Regions from separate parts of the Streptomyces sp. WMMB 714 genome, predicted to be linked through region 1. Evidence: riboswitches for the same ligand, from Rfam matches in the RefSeq annotation. Region 1 holds a riboswitch; each other region holds the start of a gene.
What was found. A riboswitch is a leader RNA that binds a small molecule or an ion and turns the genes downstream of it on or off. The one in region 1 is predicted to bind cobalamin.

Region 1 (5,665 bases):
TGGGCCAGGACGGGCACGACCGCGGGCAGAAGGTCATCGCCACCGCCTTCGCCGACCTCGGCTTCGACGTCGACGTCGGCGCGCTCTTCCAGACGCCGGCGGAGGTGGCGCGGCAGGCCGTGGAGGCCGACGTGCACATCGTCGGCGTCTCCTCGCTGGCCGCCGGGCATCTCACGCTCGTGCCGGCGCTGCGGGAGGAACTGGCCGAAGCCGGCCGGGAGGACGTCATGGTCGTGGTGGGCGGCGTGATCCCGCCGCAGGACGTCGACACCCTCCACGAGATGGGCGCCGCGGCCGTCTTCCCGCCCGGCACCGTGATCCCGGACGCCGCGCACGACCTGCTCCAGAGCCTGGCCGCCGCGCTCGGCCACGAGCTGTGATCCAGTGCGGCCCATGGCACCGAAAGCACCCGCGATCGACATCGACGGCTACACCGAGGGCGTCCTCGCCGGCTCCCGCGCGCACATCGCCCGCGCCATCACCCTCGTGGAGTCCACCAAGGCGGCTCACCGCGACCTCGCGCAGCGGCTGCTGACCGGGCTGCTGCCGCACTCCGGTCACGCGGTACGGGTCGGCATCAGCGGCGTGCCCGGCGTCGGCAAGTCCACGTTCATCGACGCGCTGGGCAGCATGCTGACCGGGCTCGGGCACCGCGTCGCCGTCCTCGCCGTCGACCCGTCGTCCAGCCGCACGGGCGGCTCCATCCTCGGCGACAAGACGCGCATGGAACGGCTGGCCGTGGACCCGTCGGCGTTCGTACGGCCCTCGCCGACGTCCGGGACGCTGGGCGGGGTGGCTCGGGCGACGCGCGAGACGATGGTCGTGATGGAGGCGGCCGGGTACGACGTGGTGCTCGTGGAGACCGTCGGCGTGGGCCAGTCGGAGACGGCGGTGGCCAACATGGTCGACTCGTTCCTTCTGCTCACCCTCGCCCGCACCGGGGACCAGCTGCAGGGCATCAAGAAGGGCGTGCTGGAACTCGCCGACGTCGTCGCCGTCAACAAGGCCGACGGGCCGCACGAACGCGACGCCCGCTCCGCCGCCCGCGAACTCTCCGGCGCCCTGCGCATGCTGCAGTCCCCGGACGCCGCGTGGACTCCGCCCGTACTGACGTGCAGCGCGCGTGAGGGGACGGGCCTGGACACCGTCTGGGAACGGCTCCGCGCCCACCGCGAACTCCTCGACGCGGACGGCGGGCTGGAGCGCAAGCGGCGGAACCAGCAGGTGGACTGGGTGTGGTCCATGGTCCGCGAGCAGCTCCTGTCCGGCCTCCGCGAGGACCAGGGCGTGCGGGAGCTCGCCCCGAAGCTCGAACAGCAGGTGCGGGAGGGCAAGTTGACGGCGTCGCTCGCCGCGGAGCGGCTGCTGCGCACCTTCCGCGGGCAGCAGGACGGCTGAAGGTTCTCCGGGGCACGGCAGGTGTGGTGCCCCCAGCGACGCCGTCGTGGCCGCCGTGCGCTGACGGGCCGACTCCGCGAACGGCGACGCGGCGAGGCTGCCCCTCCGGGCGGCCCCGGCTCACAGTCCGGTGCGGCCGGTCGCCCAGTACGGCTGTGTACGGATGGCACGTCGGTCGAGCCCCAGTGTGCGCAGCCTGTGGCGTTGCCGTTGTACAGAGCCGCCGTGCCCGGCCAGGTAGGCCGTTTGCGGTGCGAGGCCGCGGATGCGCTCGTCGGCTTCGGCGAGCCACTCGTCGAGTGCGGCACCGTGTTCCTTGCCTTCGGACAGGACGACCGCGTCGGGCAGCAGCGTGCGGACGTAGTCCCGGTCCGGCGGCTCGACCTCCACGGCGACGAGCAGGCGCGTGCCCTCCGCGTTCGCGTGCTCGGTGAGTGCCGCCATCAGTCCCAGCGTGCTCGCGTCGCCCATGGCGAGCGCTGCGCGGGGCGAAGTCCAGCGGAAGCTCCTCGCGGACTCCAGTCCGCACCAGACGATCTCGCTGCCCGGCGCGAGCGATTCGATGAGGTGGAGTCCGGGGGCGTCGGCCAGGCCGTGGTGGTGCACCAGCACCGTGGCTGTGCCGGCCTCCCGGTCGTGGGACTCGGGCGTGTAATGGCGGAAGTCGTTGTCGCCCACGCGGAAAGCGGTGACGTCGCAGGGCGAGACATCCCGGGACCTCAACGAAGGGCTGTGAAAGGCGATGCGCAGCAGCGACGGGGAGGGGCGCTCGACTGCGGTCACCTCCGTGGCGAAGCCGCGGCGCTGCGCGTACTCGGCCAGAACCTTCGGAACTCGCGCCATGAGCCGCCTCCTTGACGTGACCACGGATGCACCGTCGAAATGATGTTAGGTTAGCCTAACCTAAGTAAGCCCACGTCTGAGTGGTCGCCGCTCTCTCCGACCGTGCAATTGGAGAACTTGGATGCGCCCCTTCCGCACCCGCGCCACAGAGCCCACGCCCGCCGAACGCGTTCGATCGATCTTGGCTTCGGCTCATTCGATGACGGTGGTGAGCGACGGATTCCATGCCGAAGTGCACCGCCTCCCCGAGTCGGAGGCGGTCGGCAACATCCACCTTCACGCACCCCCGGAGAGCCCGTCCCCCATGGACGAGATGCGCCTTCCCGTGAAGCTGGAACTGACCGACATCACCCCCACACCGGTGCGCGACCGACTGCGCGCCCGTGTCACCGTGACCGGACTCCTGGCAGCCCAGTTCGACGCCGCAGCCCGGAGCACGTGCATGGAATTCGGCCAAGCGGTCCTCGAAGACTTCCGCGGACGCTCCTACGTGACACTGGGCGCGCTGCAAGAGACACCCCCCGACCCCTTGGCCACCTGCGAAGCCGCCATGCTGATGCACCTCCTGGACGGCCACGGTGACTCCGTTCCCCTGCTGCTGCGCCTCGTGCGACCGCAGCCCGAGCGAGGCATACTCCGCGCCGTCCCCGTCGCGCTCGACCGCTACGGCCTGACACTGCGCCTCGAATATCCGAACGCCCACCGCGACGCCCGGCTGCCGTTCCCGGCCCCCGTAACCGACCCCGACCAGGCCGACTCCCGGATTCGAGCCCTCCTGGACGCCGCCCGCCGCGCCTCCCACACCAACCACCTGCTGGCCTGATCCCCTCTGCGGCCCGGCGCTGTCCGCAGCGCCGGCGCCGGAGCGGTCCGCACCGCACACGCCGCATCCGGAGCCCCACGCACGGGGGCCGCCCCTTGAACCGGCCGGCGGCCTCGCCGACACGAGGCCGCCGGCCCCTGGACGGGAGCCGATGCGCCGGGCCCGCACCGTCTCGCGGTGGAAGGCGACGGTGTGCCGCACCTGCGTCTCCCCGTGCAGCAGTGTGTCCTTGCGCACATGCCGTACCCCGTCGAGGCCCGCGACCGAGCCGGACCGCACCCCGGAACAGGGGCCGCTCGCCCTGCGGTGTTTCGTACTCCGCCCTCCTGGCTAGGCTGACGGTGCAGCTGGTTCGTCCTGCCCGCCAGGCAGGCACGTCGAAAGAGGGAACCCGGTGGGAATCCGGGACTGCCCCGCAGCGGTGAGTGGGAACGACCGCCGTCATACGCACTGGTCTTGTAGGGGGCCGGGAAGCGACGGCCAGTAGGCGTCCGCCTTCGAACGCGGACGGGCCCACGAGTCCGAAGACCTGCCTGCTGCCCGCGCGCGACCGATCGCGTGCGGATGTCCCAGTGACCTCGAGGGCGGGTCGGCGACCACAACATCAGACGGAACGCCGCACACGAGAACGTGTGCCCTGCCGTCCGATGCCGTCGTTCCTTCGCGTGCTCGTCCCGTCACGGGGACTTGTCCGAATCGTTCGCGAAGGAGAGTTCGTGACAGCGAAGTCCGCAGCCGCGGCAGCACGGCCCACCGTGTACGGCTTCCCCCGTCAGGGCCCGAACCGGGAACTGAAGAAGGCCATCGAGGGCTACTGGAAAGGACGCGTCACCGCGGACTCCCTCCGGGAGACCGCAGCAGGCCTGCGCCGCTCCAACTGGAAGCTCCTGGCCGACTCCGGCATCGACGAGGTCCCGACCGGGGACTTCTCCTACTACGACCACGTCCTCGACACGAGTGTCATGGTCGGCGCCGTCCCCGAGCGCCACCGCTCCGCCGTCGCGGCGGACGCCCTCGACGGCTACTTCGCCATGGCGCGCGGCACCCAGGAGGTCGCGCCGCTGGAGATGACCAAGTGGTTCGACACCAACTACCACTACCTCGTACCGGAGTTGGGGCCCGACACCGAGTTCGCCGCCGACAGCTCCAAGCAGGTCGCGGAGCTGAAGGAAGCCCTCGCCCTCGGTCACACCCCGCGGCCCGTCCTGGTCGGCCCTGTCACGTATCTGCTCCTGTCCAAGCCCGCGCCGAGTGTCGCTGACGACTTCGACCCGCTCACACTCCTCGACCGGCTGCTGCCCGTGTACGCGGAGATCCTGGCGGATCTGCGCGCAGCAGGAGCCGAATGGGTGCAGGTCGATGAGCCGGCCCTCGTCGAGGACCGCACGGCCGCCGAACTCAATGCCGCGTCCCGCGCCTACCGGGACCTCGGCGGCCTGGCCGACCGCCCGAAGCTGCTCGTCGCGTCGTACTTCGACCGCCTGGGCGAGGCCCTGCCCGTCCTGGCCAAGGCACCCGTGGACGGTCTCGCGATCGACTTCACCGAGGCCGCCGCCGCGAACCTCGACGACCTGGCGAAAGCCGGCGGGCTCAAGGGCAAGCGCCTGGTCGCGGGCGTCGTCAACGGCCGCAACATCTGGATCAACAACCTCGAGAAGTCCCTCTCCACGCTCGGCACTCTGCTGGGCCTCGCGGACCGGGTCGATGTGGCGGCCTCCTGTTCGCTGCTGCATGTGCCGATCGACACGGGCGCCGAGCGGGACATCGACCGGCAGATCCTCCGTTGGCTGGCCTTCGCCCGGCAGAAGGCGAAGGAGGTGGCGGTCCTCGCCAAGGGCCTGGCCGGCGGTACGGACGCCATCGCCGCGGAGCTGACCGCCAACCGGGCCGACCTGGCCTCCCGCGCCGGCTCGGCCATCACCCACGACCCGGCGGTGCGGGCCAGGGCCGGGGCGATCACCGACGCCGACGGGCGCCGCTCCCAGCCCTACACCGAGCGGGCGAAGGCACAGCGCGAGCACCTGGGTCTTCCGCTGCTGCCGACGACGACCATCGGCTCCTTCCCGCAGACGACCGAACTGCGCACCGCCCGCGCCGACTTGCGGAAGGGAAAGATCGACACCGCGGGCTACGAGGAGCGGATCAAGGACGAGATCCGGCAGGTGCTCTCCTTCCAGGAGAACGCCGGGATCGACGTCCTGGTGCACGGCGAGCCCGAACGCAACGACATGGTGCAGTACTTCGCCGAGCAGCTGACCGGCTACCTCGCCACGCAGCAGGGCTGGGTGCAGTCGTACGGCACCCGCTATGTGCGGCCCCCGATCCTGGCGGGTGACATCTCCCGTCCCGAGCCGATGACGGTGCCGTGGACGACGTACGCCCAGTCGCTCACGAACCGCCCGGTCAAGGGGATGCTGACGGGTCCGGTCACCATGCTGGCCTGGTCGTTCGTCCGTGACGACCAGCCCCTCGGCGACACCGCCAGGCAGGTGGCACTCGCGCTGCGCGACGAGGTCCAGGACCTGGAAGCGGCGGGGACTTCGGTCATCCAGGTCGACGAGCCCGCCCTGCGGGAGACGCTGCCGTTGCGTGCGGCGAACC
Region 2 (5,665 bases), on a different contig from region 1:
TCGTCCCACAGGCCGAGCCGCTTCAGCTCCTCCACGAGATAGGCGTTCACCTGCAGGAACTCACCGCTGAGCGTCTCCCGTTTGAAGAGGTTGGAGACCTGCGGCTCGATGCACTCGTACACGCCGGCGATCGCCGCGATGGTGGCCGTGGGGGCGACGGCCAGCAGCAGGGAGTTGCGCATCCCCGTCCTCGCGATACGGGCGCGCAGCGCGGTCCAGCGCTCCGGCCACGCGGACCCCTTCTGCGCCTCCGGGTAGTGATCGGGATGCAGCACGCCGCGAGCGGTGCGGGTCCGGGTCCAGGCAGGGTGCGGGCCGTGACGTTCGGCGAGCCCCGCGCTGGTCTCGTACGCCGTGAGCATGATCCGCTCGGAGATGCGGGCCGAGAGCGCGCGGGCCTCGTCGGAGTCGAACGGCAGCCGCATGCGGAAGAAGACGTCCTGGAGCCCCATCAGGCCCAGACCGACGGGACGCCAGCGGGAGTTGGAGCGGCCGGCCTGTTCGGTCGGATAGAAGTTGATGTCGACAACGCGGTCGAGGAAGGTCACGGCCGTGCGGACGGTGGCGTCCAGGCGCTCCCAGTCCACCGTCCAGGCGGTCCCACCGTCCGCGCCCCCGGGGGTGAGGTGCGCGGCGAGGTTGACGGAACCCAGGTTGCACACGGCCGTCTCGGAGTCGTCGGTGACCTCCAGGATCTCGGTGCAGAGGTTCGAGGAGTGGACGATGCCGCCCGGCTCGGCCGTCTGGTTCGCGGTCCGGTTCGCGGTGTCCTTGAACGTCATCCAGCCGTTGCCGGTCTGCGCGAGGGTGCGCATCATCCGCGCGTACAGCTGCCGGGCGGGCACCTGCCGCACGAAGCGCTCCTCCGCCTCCGCCTTCCGGTACGCGGCCTCGAACTCCTCGCCCCACAGGTCCACGAGTTCGGGCGTCTCCGAGGGGGAGAAGAGCGACCACTGACCGTCCGCCTCGACCCGCCGCATGAACTCGTCGGGGATCCAGTGGGCGAGGTTGAGGTTGTGGGTGCGGCGGGCTTCCTCGCCGGTGTTGTCGCGCAGTTCGAGGAACTCCTCGATGTCGGCGTGCCAGGTCTCGAGGTAGACGCAGGCGGCGCCCTTGCGCCGGCCGCCCTGGTTGACGGCGGCGACGGAGGCGTCGAGGGTCCGCAGGAAGGGGACGATGCCGCCGGAGTGCCCGTTCGTCCCCCGGATGAGCGAACCGCGTGCGCGGATACGGGAGTAGGAGAGGCCGATGCCCCCGGCGTGCTTCGAGAGGCGGGCCACCTCCTGATAGCGCTGGTAGATCGAGTCGAGCTCGTCCAGCGGCGAGTCCAGCAGGTAGCAGGACGACATCTGGGCGTGCCTGGTGCCCGAGTTGAAGAGCGTGGGGGAGGAGGGGAGGTAGGCCAGCGAACTGGTCAGCCGATACAGCTCCGCCACCTCGTCGACGGCCTCCTCCGACTCGTCGGCGGCCAGTCCGCACGCCACGCGCAGGAAGAAGTGCTGGGCCGTCTCGATCACTTGACGGTTCGTGGGGTGGCGCAGCAGGTAGCGCGAGTACACCGTTCGCAGGCCGAAGTAACCGAACCGGTCGTCCGCGCCGTCCGCCGCGGCCCGTTCGGCCAGCGTGTCCAGCCGGTCGGCGTGGGCCCGTACGAACGCGGCCGTGCGGTCGGCGATCAGGCCCTCCCGGTGGCCGGTGGCGACGGACGCGGAGAAGGACACGCAGCCCTGCGACGCGGCCTCCTCCCGCACGGCCAGGGTCAGCAGCCGGGAGGCGAGCCGCGAGTACGCGGGTTCCTCGCCGATGAGGCCCGCGGCCTCCTCCATCGCCAGCCCGCGCAACTCGGCCTGGCTGCCGCCCTTCTGGCGTCCCCGCAGCGCGGCGGAGGCGATCCGCTCCGGGTCCGTGCCGGGCAGATCCGCGGTGAGGTGGGTGAGGGTGCGCAACAGCGCGGTTTCCGGTGTGTGCGGACGTTCGGGACCGGCGGTGCCGGCCGAGGTGTCCGGGCCGGCGGGTGCGATGGTCACGGGACGGGCTCTCCCTCGCTCGGTGGTACGACGAGGATCTCGAGGGAGGTGCGCGGCAGGCGCGTGCGGGCGTCACGCCGTCGGCTGAGGGCGCGCCACGCAGCGTCCACCGGCCCATCCCTCGGGACCCGGACGTCTTCGAAGCAGCCGGACAGGCATTCGGACTCGCGAGTGCTGCCCGACAGCCCGAGGGCAGGGGCAGCACATCGCACACCGTTGCGGGACAGTTCCGGACTTGCACCGGATTCCCCTGTGCGGCAGCGGGGACGAGCATACATGTTGTGGCGCGCTTCGCGAGCAGGCCCTATATCTAGTACCCGACAGGGGGTTGGTCTGAGGTTCGGTCTCGCCTCACAGGTCCAGGGCGAACGTGATCAGGCGCAGACCGGGGTACAGCTCCGGATGCGGTTCCCAGTCCCTCTCGGGAGTGCGGACGAACCCCAGCCGCCCGTAGAGACGGTGCGCTGCGTGCATCGCCGGGTGGCTGGAGAGGACGAGGCGTTCCAGGCGGCCGGCGCGCGCCCTGTCGACGCAGCCCCGCACCATGGCCTCGCCGATGCCGCGGTTGCGGCCCTCGGGGCGTACGGCCAGCATCCGGAACTCGCCCTCTCCCGGCCGCGCGATCTCCGCGTACTCGCCGCCGTGGCCCGCGTAGGTCACGGTGCCCAGCAGCGCTCCGGAGCCGCCGTCGACGGCTACCAGGACCTCCGCGTGGGCGGAGCGGTGCCGGACGTCGCGCAGGACGGACAGGTACGCGTCCGTCTCGCCGGAATCGAGCAGGTCGTCCCGGAGATACGCCTGCGCTGTGAGTTCACCGACCTCTTCCACCTCGTGGTCGAGTACGGCTCTGATCGTGATGTCCATGTGACGAGCATGCCGCAGCCCGCCGGCGATTGCCGCCGGCGGGCTGCTGTCCCGACGTGGTCAGCGGTGCCCGGAGGCTCAGGGCGCCGCCGTCGGGGCGGGCAACTCCTCCTTGACGCCCGGGTCTCCGGCGTCCGCCGTGTAGTCGGAGGGCTGCGTCTCGTCGACGCCGTCGGGCGCCTTCGCCGCCCGCAGCACGAGGGTCAGGACGACGGTCACCACCGCGTTCAGCACGAAGGCGGTCAGGCCGATGTAGCCCATCTGCCCGATGCCCGGGATGATCTCGTTGGAGCCGCCGAAGTGCTTCTGGACGGGGGACGAGACGTTGTACGCCGTCACCGTTCCGTAGATCATGCCGACGGCCCAGCCGGCGAGCAGAGCCCAGCGGTGGAACCAGCGGGTGAAGAGACCGCCCACCAGCGCGGGGAACGTCTGGAGTATCCAGATGCCCCCGAGAAGCTGGAAGTTGATCGCCACCGTCTTGTCCATGCCCAGGACGAAGACCAGCGCACCGACCTTCACCAGGAGCGAGACCACCTTCGAGACGGACGTCTCCTGCGCGGGTGTCGCGTCGGGCCTGATGAAGTCCTTGTAGATGTTCCGGGTGAAGAGGTTCGCCGCCGCGATGGACATGATCGCCGCCGGTACGAGCGCGCCGATGCCGATGGCCGCGAAGGCGACCCCCGCGAACCAGTCCGGGAACATGTTCTCGAAGAGCTGGGGGATAGCGAGCTGCCCGTTCTTCAGCTTGATCCCGGCGGCGATCGCCATGAATCCGAGCAGCGCCAGCAGGCCGAGCATCAGCGAGTACAGCGGCAGGATCGTGGTGTTCCTGCGGATCACGTTGCGGCTGCCGCTGGAGAGCGTCGCCGTGATCGAGTGGGGATACATGAACAGCGCCAGCGCGGAGCCGAACGCCAGGGTGGCGTAGGCCCACTGGTTGTTGGGGCCGCTGAACAGTTCGCCCTTCGGCTTGCCTGTCGCCGGGTTGGTCTGCGACAGCGCCTCGCCGGCCTTGGCGAAGATGTCGTCGAAGCCCCCGAGCTTGATGGGGATGTAGATGATCGCCACCGCGATGACGATGTAGATGAGCGTGTCCTTGACGAACGCGATCAGCGCGGGAGCGCGCAGCCCCGATGAGTAGGTGTAGGCCGCCAGCACGCCGAAGGCGATCAGCAGCGGCAGGTCCTTGAGGAACCAGTGCGTCGACTCGCTGCCGCCGACGCCCATCACGTCCAGGACGGCCTGGATGCCCACCAGTTGCAGCGCGATGTACGGCATCGTGGCGAGGATGCCGGTGACCGCGACGGCGAGCGAGAGCCCCTTGGAGCCGAACCGTCCGCGCACGAAGTCGGAGGTCGTCACGTAGCCGTGGCGGTGCGAGACCGACCAGAGCCGCGGCAGGAACGTGAAGATCAGGGGGTAGACGAGGATCGTGTACGGGACGGCGAAGAAGCCGGCCGCCCCCGCCGCGTAGATGGCTGCCGGAACCGCCACGAACGTGTACGCCGTGTAGAGGTCGCCGCCGAGCAGGAACCACGTGACCCAGGTGCCGAAGCTCCGGCCGCCCAGGCCCCATTCGTCGAGGCTGTTGCTGTTCTCCGCCTTGCGCCAGCGGGCCGCGAGAAAGCCCATGGCGGTGACGAGGACGAAGAAGAAGACGAAGACCACCAGTGCGGTGACGTTCACTCCGCTCATCACGCGTCGCCCCCTCGCGCCGCGCGCCGCTTGGCGTCCTCACGCTTGACGAGCCGGTACGCGACCATGGTCAGCACGGCGGACACCGGCACCCACAGCATCTGGTACCAGTAGAAGAAGGGCAGCCCGATGAAGGTGGGTTCGATCCGGGCGTAGGAGCCGACCCACAGCATCGCGACGAACGGTAGGAGCAGGCACAGCCCGATGACGACCCGCGTCGGCGTGATGACGGGCGACTCGTTCTCTGGTGGTTCGGGTGGCGCTGGCATGCCGGGGCTCCGTCCGTCGGTTATCTCCTGTCGAGACGCGCAGGAAATCTAAACGAACGGTTCGGTCCCCGTCACTACCTGCACGGATAACGGAACAGCACCTTTTGTTTCACGCGCCGGCGGGGGCGCCCCCTCGTGGGGCAGGGGTGCGCCCTGGGTCCGTCGGGCCCCCGGGTGTGACGGTCGCCGCTGTGCGGGGACGCGCTTCCCGCGCCGGCGGAGCCCCGGCCGGGGTGCCGGGCGCCGCCGTCAGTCCTGTGGCCGCTGCAGGTTGGCGACGAACTTGTACCGGTCGCCGCGGTACACCGAGCGGACCCACTCCACGGGCTCACCCTCCGTGTCGAGGGAGTGCCGGGAGAGCATCAGCATCGGCAGCCCCACGTCCGTGCCCAGCAGTCCGGCCTCCCGCGGGGTGGCGAGCGAGGTCTCGATGGTCTCCTCCGCCTCCGCGAGGTGGATGCCGTAGACCTCGGCGAGGGCCGTGTAGAGCGAGGTGTACTTCACGAGGCTGCGGCGCAGGGCGGGGAAGCGCCGCTGCGAGAGGTGCGTGGTCTCGATGGCCATCGGCTCGCCGCTCGCGAGCCGCAGGCGTTCGATGCGCAGTACGCGCCCGCCCGCCGGTATGTCGAGCGCGGCGGCGAGGCGGTCGTCGGCGGTGACGTAGCCGATGTCGAGCAGCTGGGAGGTCGGTTCCAGGCCCTGGGCGCGCATGTCCTCGGTGTAGGAGGTGAGTTGCAGCGCCTGGGAGACCTTGGGCTTCGCGACGAACGTGCCCTTGCCCTGGATGCGCTCCAGCCGCCCTTCGAC
Region 3 (5,665 bases), on a different contig from region 1:
TGGGTGTGGACGACGGCCCGTGCCCCGGTGCGCCTGTACACGGCCAGGTGCATGGGGAGTTCGCTGGTGGGCTCCAGACTGCCGGCGGTGCGCCGCCCGTCGAGGTCCACTGCGCACAGGTCGCCGGGACCGAGCCGGTCGTAGGGGACGCCGCTCGGCGTGACGAGGACGTTCTCCCCCACGCGTACGGACACGTTCCCCGAGGTGCCCACCACGAGGCCCTCCGCAGCCGTACGGCGGGCGACGGTCACCAACTCGTTCCAGGCGCTGAGCACTTGAGGACCTCCGGGAGGGTGCGGAGCCCCGCTCGGGGCGGTCGGAGAGGGCCCCGGCGACGGGCCCGGGGAAGCGTGGCACGCGGGACGGACGGTGGTGGCGGGACCGGTTGTGGCACCGCTCACAACGTACGGCGGGGAGCGACACCCCGCTGCCCGCCGTAGTTCATCTTCCGTTCACCCACCGTCCCTACGTTCAACGAGTCATTAACCTTCGACTGATTGTGCCTGGGTGAATGGAACACATCACGCTTCTCATCGGGATCGTGATCGTCACGGCCTTGGTGTTCGACTTTACGAACGGCTTCCACGACACGGCCAACGCCATGGCCACCACCATCTCCACCGGGGCGCTGAAGCCCAAGACCGCGGTGGCGATGTCGGCGGCCCTCAACCTGATCGGCGCGTTCCTTTCCGTCGAGGTCGCCAAGACCATCTCTTCGGGAATCATCGACGAAGGCTCCGGTATCCAGCCTGAAGTGATCTTCGCCGGCCTGGTCGGCGCGATCATCTGGAACCTCCTGACATGGCTCGCGGGGCTTCCCTCAAGCTCTTCCCACGCGCTGATGGGCGGCCTCCTCGGCGCCACCGTCGCGTCCGTGGGGATCGGCGCCGTCAACGGCGGCACCGTGGTGATGAAGGTGCTCATCCCCGCCCTCGCCGCCCCGCTCGTCGCCGGGCTCGCCGCGCTGTTCGCGACGCGTCTGACCTACCGGGCGGCACGGAACGCCGACGAGCAGCAGACCGCGAAGGGCTACCGGGCCGGGCAGATCACCTCGGCCGCGCTGGTCTCCCTCGCGCACGGCACCAACGACGCGCAGAAGACGATGGGCGTCATCACCCTGGCGCTGATCACCGGCGGCGCGCTGGCGCCGCAGGCCGACCCCCCGACCTGGGTCATCGTCTCCGCCGGTGTGGCCATCGCACTGGGCACGTACCTGGGCGGATGGCGGATCATCCGCACCATGGGCAGCGGCCTGACCGACATCAAGCCGCCTCAGGGCTTCGCCGCGCAGACCAGCGCCGCCGTGACGATCCTGGCCTCCTCGCACATCGGCTTCTCGCTCTCCACCACGCACGTCTGCTCGGGCGCCATCATGGGCTCGGGGGTCGGCCGCAAGGGCGGCGTCGTGCGCTGGTCGACGGCGGCCCGCATGGTCATGGGCTGGGGCCTGACGCTCCCGGCCGCGGGGCTCGTCGCCGCGGGTGCGGCCCTTCTCGCGGGGCAGGGCACCTGGGGCGTCACCACGGTCGCCGTGCTCGCGGTGGTCGTCAGCGGCGGCATCTGGCTGCTCTCGCGGCGCCAGCCCGTCGACCACACCAACGTCAACGACACGGCGGTCCCGGGCGAGACCGCGGAGGAGGACGCCGCGGGCGTCGTCACGACCGCGCTCCAGGCCGTCGCACCGCCGCCCACCGTGAAGGCGGGAAGCGACGCCTCGCTGCCGGAGATGTCCCTGCCGCCGCAGGGCACGCCGGCTGCCGGGTCCGCCGCCGAAGCCGAGAAGGAACGCCCCCGGGCGGGCTCCACGCTCGGCTAGCGAGCCGGCCCGCCGGACGGGACGCTCGCACCACAGCACCGACTCGAGACACCCCGACCCCGACCGCACAGCAGAGCGGCGTCAGCCGGACCTCTGCCGGACCTGAGACAGGGAAACGCTATGGACATCGACTGGGCAGCACTGGGCGAGGTATTCGGCGTCAGCCTCGTGGCCACTGTCGGCCTGGTGGGGCTCTTCACGCTCGGCATCGTGAACGGCTCCGCGGGCAAGGCGCAGGGCGGCGGCACGGCGACCCTCGCGCGCACCGGCGCGTACGCCTGCTACGCGCTGTGCGCCGCGGCGGTGGCGTACGGCATCTACATCATCACCGCACCGTGAAGTAGCGCCCGCCGGCCGGACTTCCGGGCACGGCGGGCAGCATCGGGCGAGGGGTACGGGCGGGCAGCCCGTACCCCTCGCCGTGCGTCTGCTCACACTCTTCCGCCGCAGGTCAGCGGCGAGTTGACGGCCCATCCCGTACATGGTGGACTTCCGGTTGCCCAACGGCGGCTGGAGAGGAAGCCGGTGAGAATCCGGCGCGGTCCCGCCACTGTCACCGGGGAGCGAACCCCAAGCGAAGGTCACGGCCCACGAGCGTCAAGGGGCCGGAAGGCCGGGGGACGCTGCGATCCGGGAGCCAGGAGACTCTCGCCGCCGGTACGTCGAGCCAGGGCGAGGACCCTGAGTGAGGACACCGCCATGCGTGGCTTCCCGGCCGCACCCCGTCCCGCAGTCGCATCCGCCGTCCCGGCGGGACTCCCCCGCCCGCGCCTGCCTCGTGCCGGCAGCCCTCCGCTGGGGGCCCGTCCCGTCCGCCGGAGCCCGACGGCGCGCTGAGCCATGCGAGTTCATCGCGCGTACGCCTGGGGCGCCGCCCTCGGCTACCTGGGGGACGTGCTCCTGGGCGACCCCCGCACCGGGCATCCCGTCGCCGTCTTCGGACGGGCCGCCGCCGCGGCCGAGCGCGTCCTGTGGCGCGACTCCCGCGCGGCGGGAGCCCTCCACACCGCACTGTGCGCGGGCGGCCCGGCCGCGGCGGCCGCGCTCCTCACCCGCGCCCTGCGCCGCAGGGGTCCGGCAGCGTCCGGCGTCGCGGCGCACGCGCTCGCGGGCATCCCGGCTCATGCGGCGGCGACGTGGACCGTCCTCGGCGGCAGCGGACTGTGCACGGCGGCGTGTTCCGTCCAGGCCGCCCTGGAAGCGGGGGACGTGGACCGCGCGCGCGTGCTGCTGCCTCAACTGTGCGGCCGCGACCCGCAGTCGCTGGACGCGGAGGGCATCGCCCGCGCCGCCGTCGAGTCGGTGGCGGAGAACACGTCGGACGCCGTCGTGGGTGCCCTGGTGTGGGGAGCGCTGGCCGGCGTCCCCGGTATGACGGCGTTCCGGGCGGTCAACACGCTCGACGCGATGGTGGGTCATCTCTCCCCGCGTCACCGGAAGTTCGGCTGGGCCGCCGCGAGGCTGGACGACGCGGCGGGCTGGCCCGGCGCACGTCTGACGTCGGCGCTCGCCGCGCTCGCCGGCCCCTGCCCGCGCGGCGCCCTGCGGGCGTGGCGCGGCGACGCGCACCGGCATCCCAGCCCCAACGCGGGCCCGGTGGAAGCCGCGTTCGCGGGTGCGCTGGGAGTCCGGCTCGGCGGGACGCTGAGCTACGGCGGGCGCACGGAGCACAGGCCGGTGCTCAACTCCCCCGGCAGGGCCGTGCGTCCGGGCGACATCGCACGCGCCGTGCGCCTCTCGCGGCGCGTGGGGCTCCTCTCGCTGGCGCTCACCACGGCGGCGGGCGTGGCGGGACGGCTCGCCGCCGCCCGGGTCCGCTCGCGTGGCGGAAGCCGTACGGGAACGGGAGGTACCGCGGCGTGACGGGCGGGCAGGAAGAGCGCGGCGGACCGGGCCCCGGTGCCGCCGCACGGGGCGGCGGACTGCTCGTCGCCGGCACGACGTCCGACGCGGGCAAGAGCGTGGTCACGGCGGGCATCTGCCGCTGGCTGGCGCGCAAGGGGCTGAAGGTCGCGCCGTTCAAGGCCCAGAACATGTCGCTCAACTCGTACGTGACGCGGGAGGGCGCGGAGATCGGGCGGGCGCAGGCCATGCAGGCCGCCGCGGCGCGCACCGAGCCGACGGCCCTGATGAACCCGGTGCTGCTCAAGCCGGGCGGCGACCGCAGCAGCCAGGTGGTGCTGCTGGGCAAGGCGGTCGGCGAACTCAGCGCGCGCGGCTACCACTCGGACCGGCAGGAGAAGCTGCTGGGAACCGTCACCGGCTGCCTGGAGGAGCTGCGGCGCACGCACGACGCCGTCATCTGCGAAGGCGCGGGAAGCCCGGCGGAGATCAACCTCAGACGCACCGACATCGTCAACATGGGGCTGGCGCGCAGCGCGGGTCTGCCTGTCGTCGTGGTCGGCGACATCGACCGCGGCGGCGTCTTCGCCTCGTTCTTCGGTACGACGGCGCTGCTCGCCGCGGAGGACCAGGCGCTCCTCGCGGGCTACGTGGTGAACAAGTTCCGCGGCGATGTGTCGCTGCTGGAGCCCGGGTTGGAGATGCTGCGCGGACTGACGGGACGGTCCGTGCTGGGGGTCCTGCCCTGGCGGCACGGTCTGGGCATCGACGAGGAGGACGGGCTGCGCGTCTCCCTGCGAGGCGCCGTACGGGAGTCGGCCGCGGAGGGGCCGTACGGAACGGACCTGCTGCGCGTCGCGGTCGTACCACTTCCGCTGATGTCGAACTTCACGGACGTCGACGCGCTGGCCGCCGAACCGGGCGTGGTCGTCCGCTTCACGGACCGCCCGGAGGAGCTCGCCGACGCGGACCTGGTGGTGCTCCCCGGGACCCGCGGGACGGTGCGTGCACTGGAGTGGCTGCGCTCGCGCGGGCTGGCGGACGCGCTGCTGCGCAGGGCGGCGGAGCGGCGTCCGGTGCTGGGCGTCTGCGGCGGCTTCCAGATGCTGGGCGAGCGCATCGAGGACGAGGTCGAGTCGCGGGCGGGAACCGTCGACGGGCTCGGGCTGCTGCCCGTCCGCGTGCGCTTCGCCGCCGCCAAGACCCTTGCCCGGCCGGCCGGTCGGGCGCTCGGCGAGTTCGCGGAGGGCTACGAGATCCACCACGGCGTCGCCGAAGTCCTGGGCGGCGAGGCCGTGTTCACAGGCAGCGGAGGCGAGCCGCTCGACGGGTGCCGGGCCGGCCCGGTGTGGGGGACGCACTGGCACGGTTCGCTGGAGAGCGACGGGTTCCGTCGGGCGTTCCTGCGGAGAGTCACCCGCGACGCGGGCCGTACGGGGTTCGTCCCCGCACCCGGCACGAGCTTCGAGGCGCTGCGCGAGGAGCAGTTGGACCGCCTGGGCGACCTCGTCGAGGAACACGCCGACACCGACGGGCTGCTGCGGCTGATCGAGTCCGGCCCGCCCGCGGGTCTGCCGTTCGTCGCGCCCGGGGCGCCGGGAGATTTCCATGATGTCCGAGACGGCCGAGACGCGGGAGCGCACTCATGAGCACCATCCGGAGCCCCTACCCCTTCTCAGCGATCGTGGGCATGTCCGACCTGCGGCTGGCGCTGCTGCTCAACGCGGTCTCGCCCGCCGTCGGCGGCGTGCTGGTGCGCGGTGAGAAGGGGACCGCGAAGTCCACCGCCGTACGGGCGCTGGCGGCGCTGATGCCCGAGGTCGCGGTCGTACCGGGGTGCCGCTTCTCCTGCGACCCCGCCGCACCGGACCCCGACTGCCCCGACGGGCCGCACGAGCCGGGCGGCGGAGGGGCGCGTCCCGCGGCGATGGTGGAGCTGCCCGTCGGCGCCTCCGAGGACCGCCTGGTGGGAGCGCTCGACATCGAACGTGCCCTGTCGGAGGGCGT

Region 2: another riboswitch for cobalamin. It lies ahead of H181DRAFT_RS03630 (ribonucleoside-diphosphate reductase subunit alpha); the one in region 1 lies ahead of metE (5-methyltetrahydropteroyltriglutamate--homocysteine S-methyltransferase).
Region 3: another riboswitch for cobalamin. It lies ahead of H181DRAFT_RS12040 (cobalamin biosynthesis protein); the one in region 1 lies ahead of metE (5-methyltetrahydropteroyltriglutamate--homocysteine S-methyltransferase).

The regions. Positions count from the first base shown of each region.
Region 1 is NZ_FMHJ01000008.1:225,720-231,384, forward strand. It holds gene scpA (methylmalonyl-CoA mutase) at 1-380, shown strand, start outside; gene meaB (methylmalonyl Co-A mutase-associated GTPase MeaB) at 394-1,398, shown strand; gene H181DRAFT_RS29190 (SIP domain-containing protein) at 1,519-2,241, opposite strand; gene H181DRAFT_RS16880 (DUF2470 domain-containing protein) at 2,363-3,064, shown strand; cobalamin riboswitch at 3,396-3,616, shown strand; gene metE (5-methyltetrahydropteroyltriglutamate--homocysteine S-methyltransferase) at 3,781-5,665, shown strand, end outside.
Region 2 is NZ_FMHJ01000002.1:200,909-206,573, reverse strand. It holds gene H181DRAFT_RS03630 (ribonucleoside-diphosphate reductase subunit alpha) at 1-1,949, opposite strand, end outside; cobalamin riboswitch at 2,160-2,320, opposite strand; gene H181DRAFT_RS03625 (GNAT family N-acetyltransferase) at 2,379-2,891, opposite strand; gene mctP (monocarboxylate uptake permease MctP) at 2,970-4,592, opposite strand; gene H181DRAFT_RS03615 (DUF3311 domain-containing protein) at 4,589-4,858, opposite strand; gene H181DRAFT_RS03610 (GntR family transcriptional regulator) at 5,108-5,665, opposite strand, start outside.
Region 3 is NZ_FMHJ01000005.1:443,662-449,326, reverse strand. It holds gene H181DRAFT_RS12055 (class II aldolase/adducin family protein) at 1-275, opposite strand, end outside; gene H181DRAFT_RS12050 (inorganic phosphate transporter) at 512-1,816, shown strand; gene H181DRAFT_RS12045 (hypothetical protein) at 1,937-2,155, shown strand; cobalamin riboswitch at 2,293-2,487, shown strand; gene H181DRAFT_RS12040 (cobalamin biosynthesis protein) at 2,657-3,679, shown strand; gene H181DRAFT_RS12035 (cobyric acid synthase) at 3,676-5,307, shown strand; gene H181DRAFT_RS12030 (putative cobaltochelatase) at 5,313-5,665, shown strand, end outside.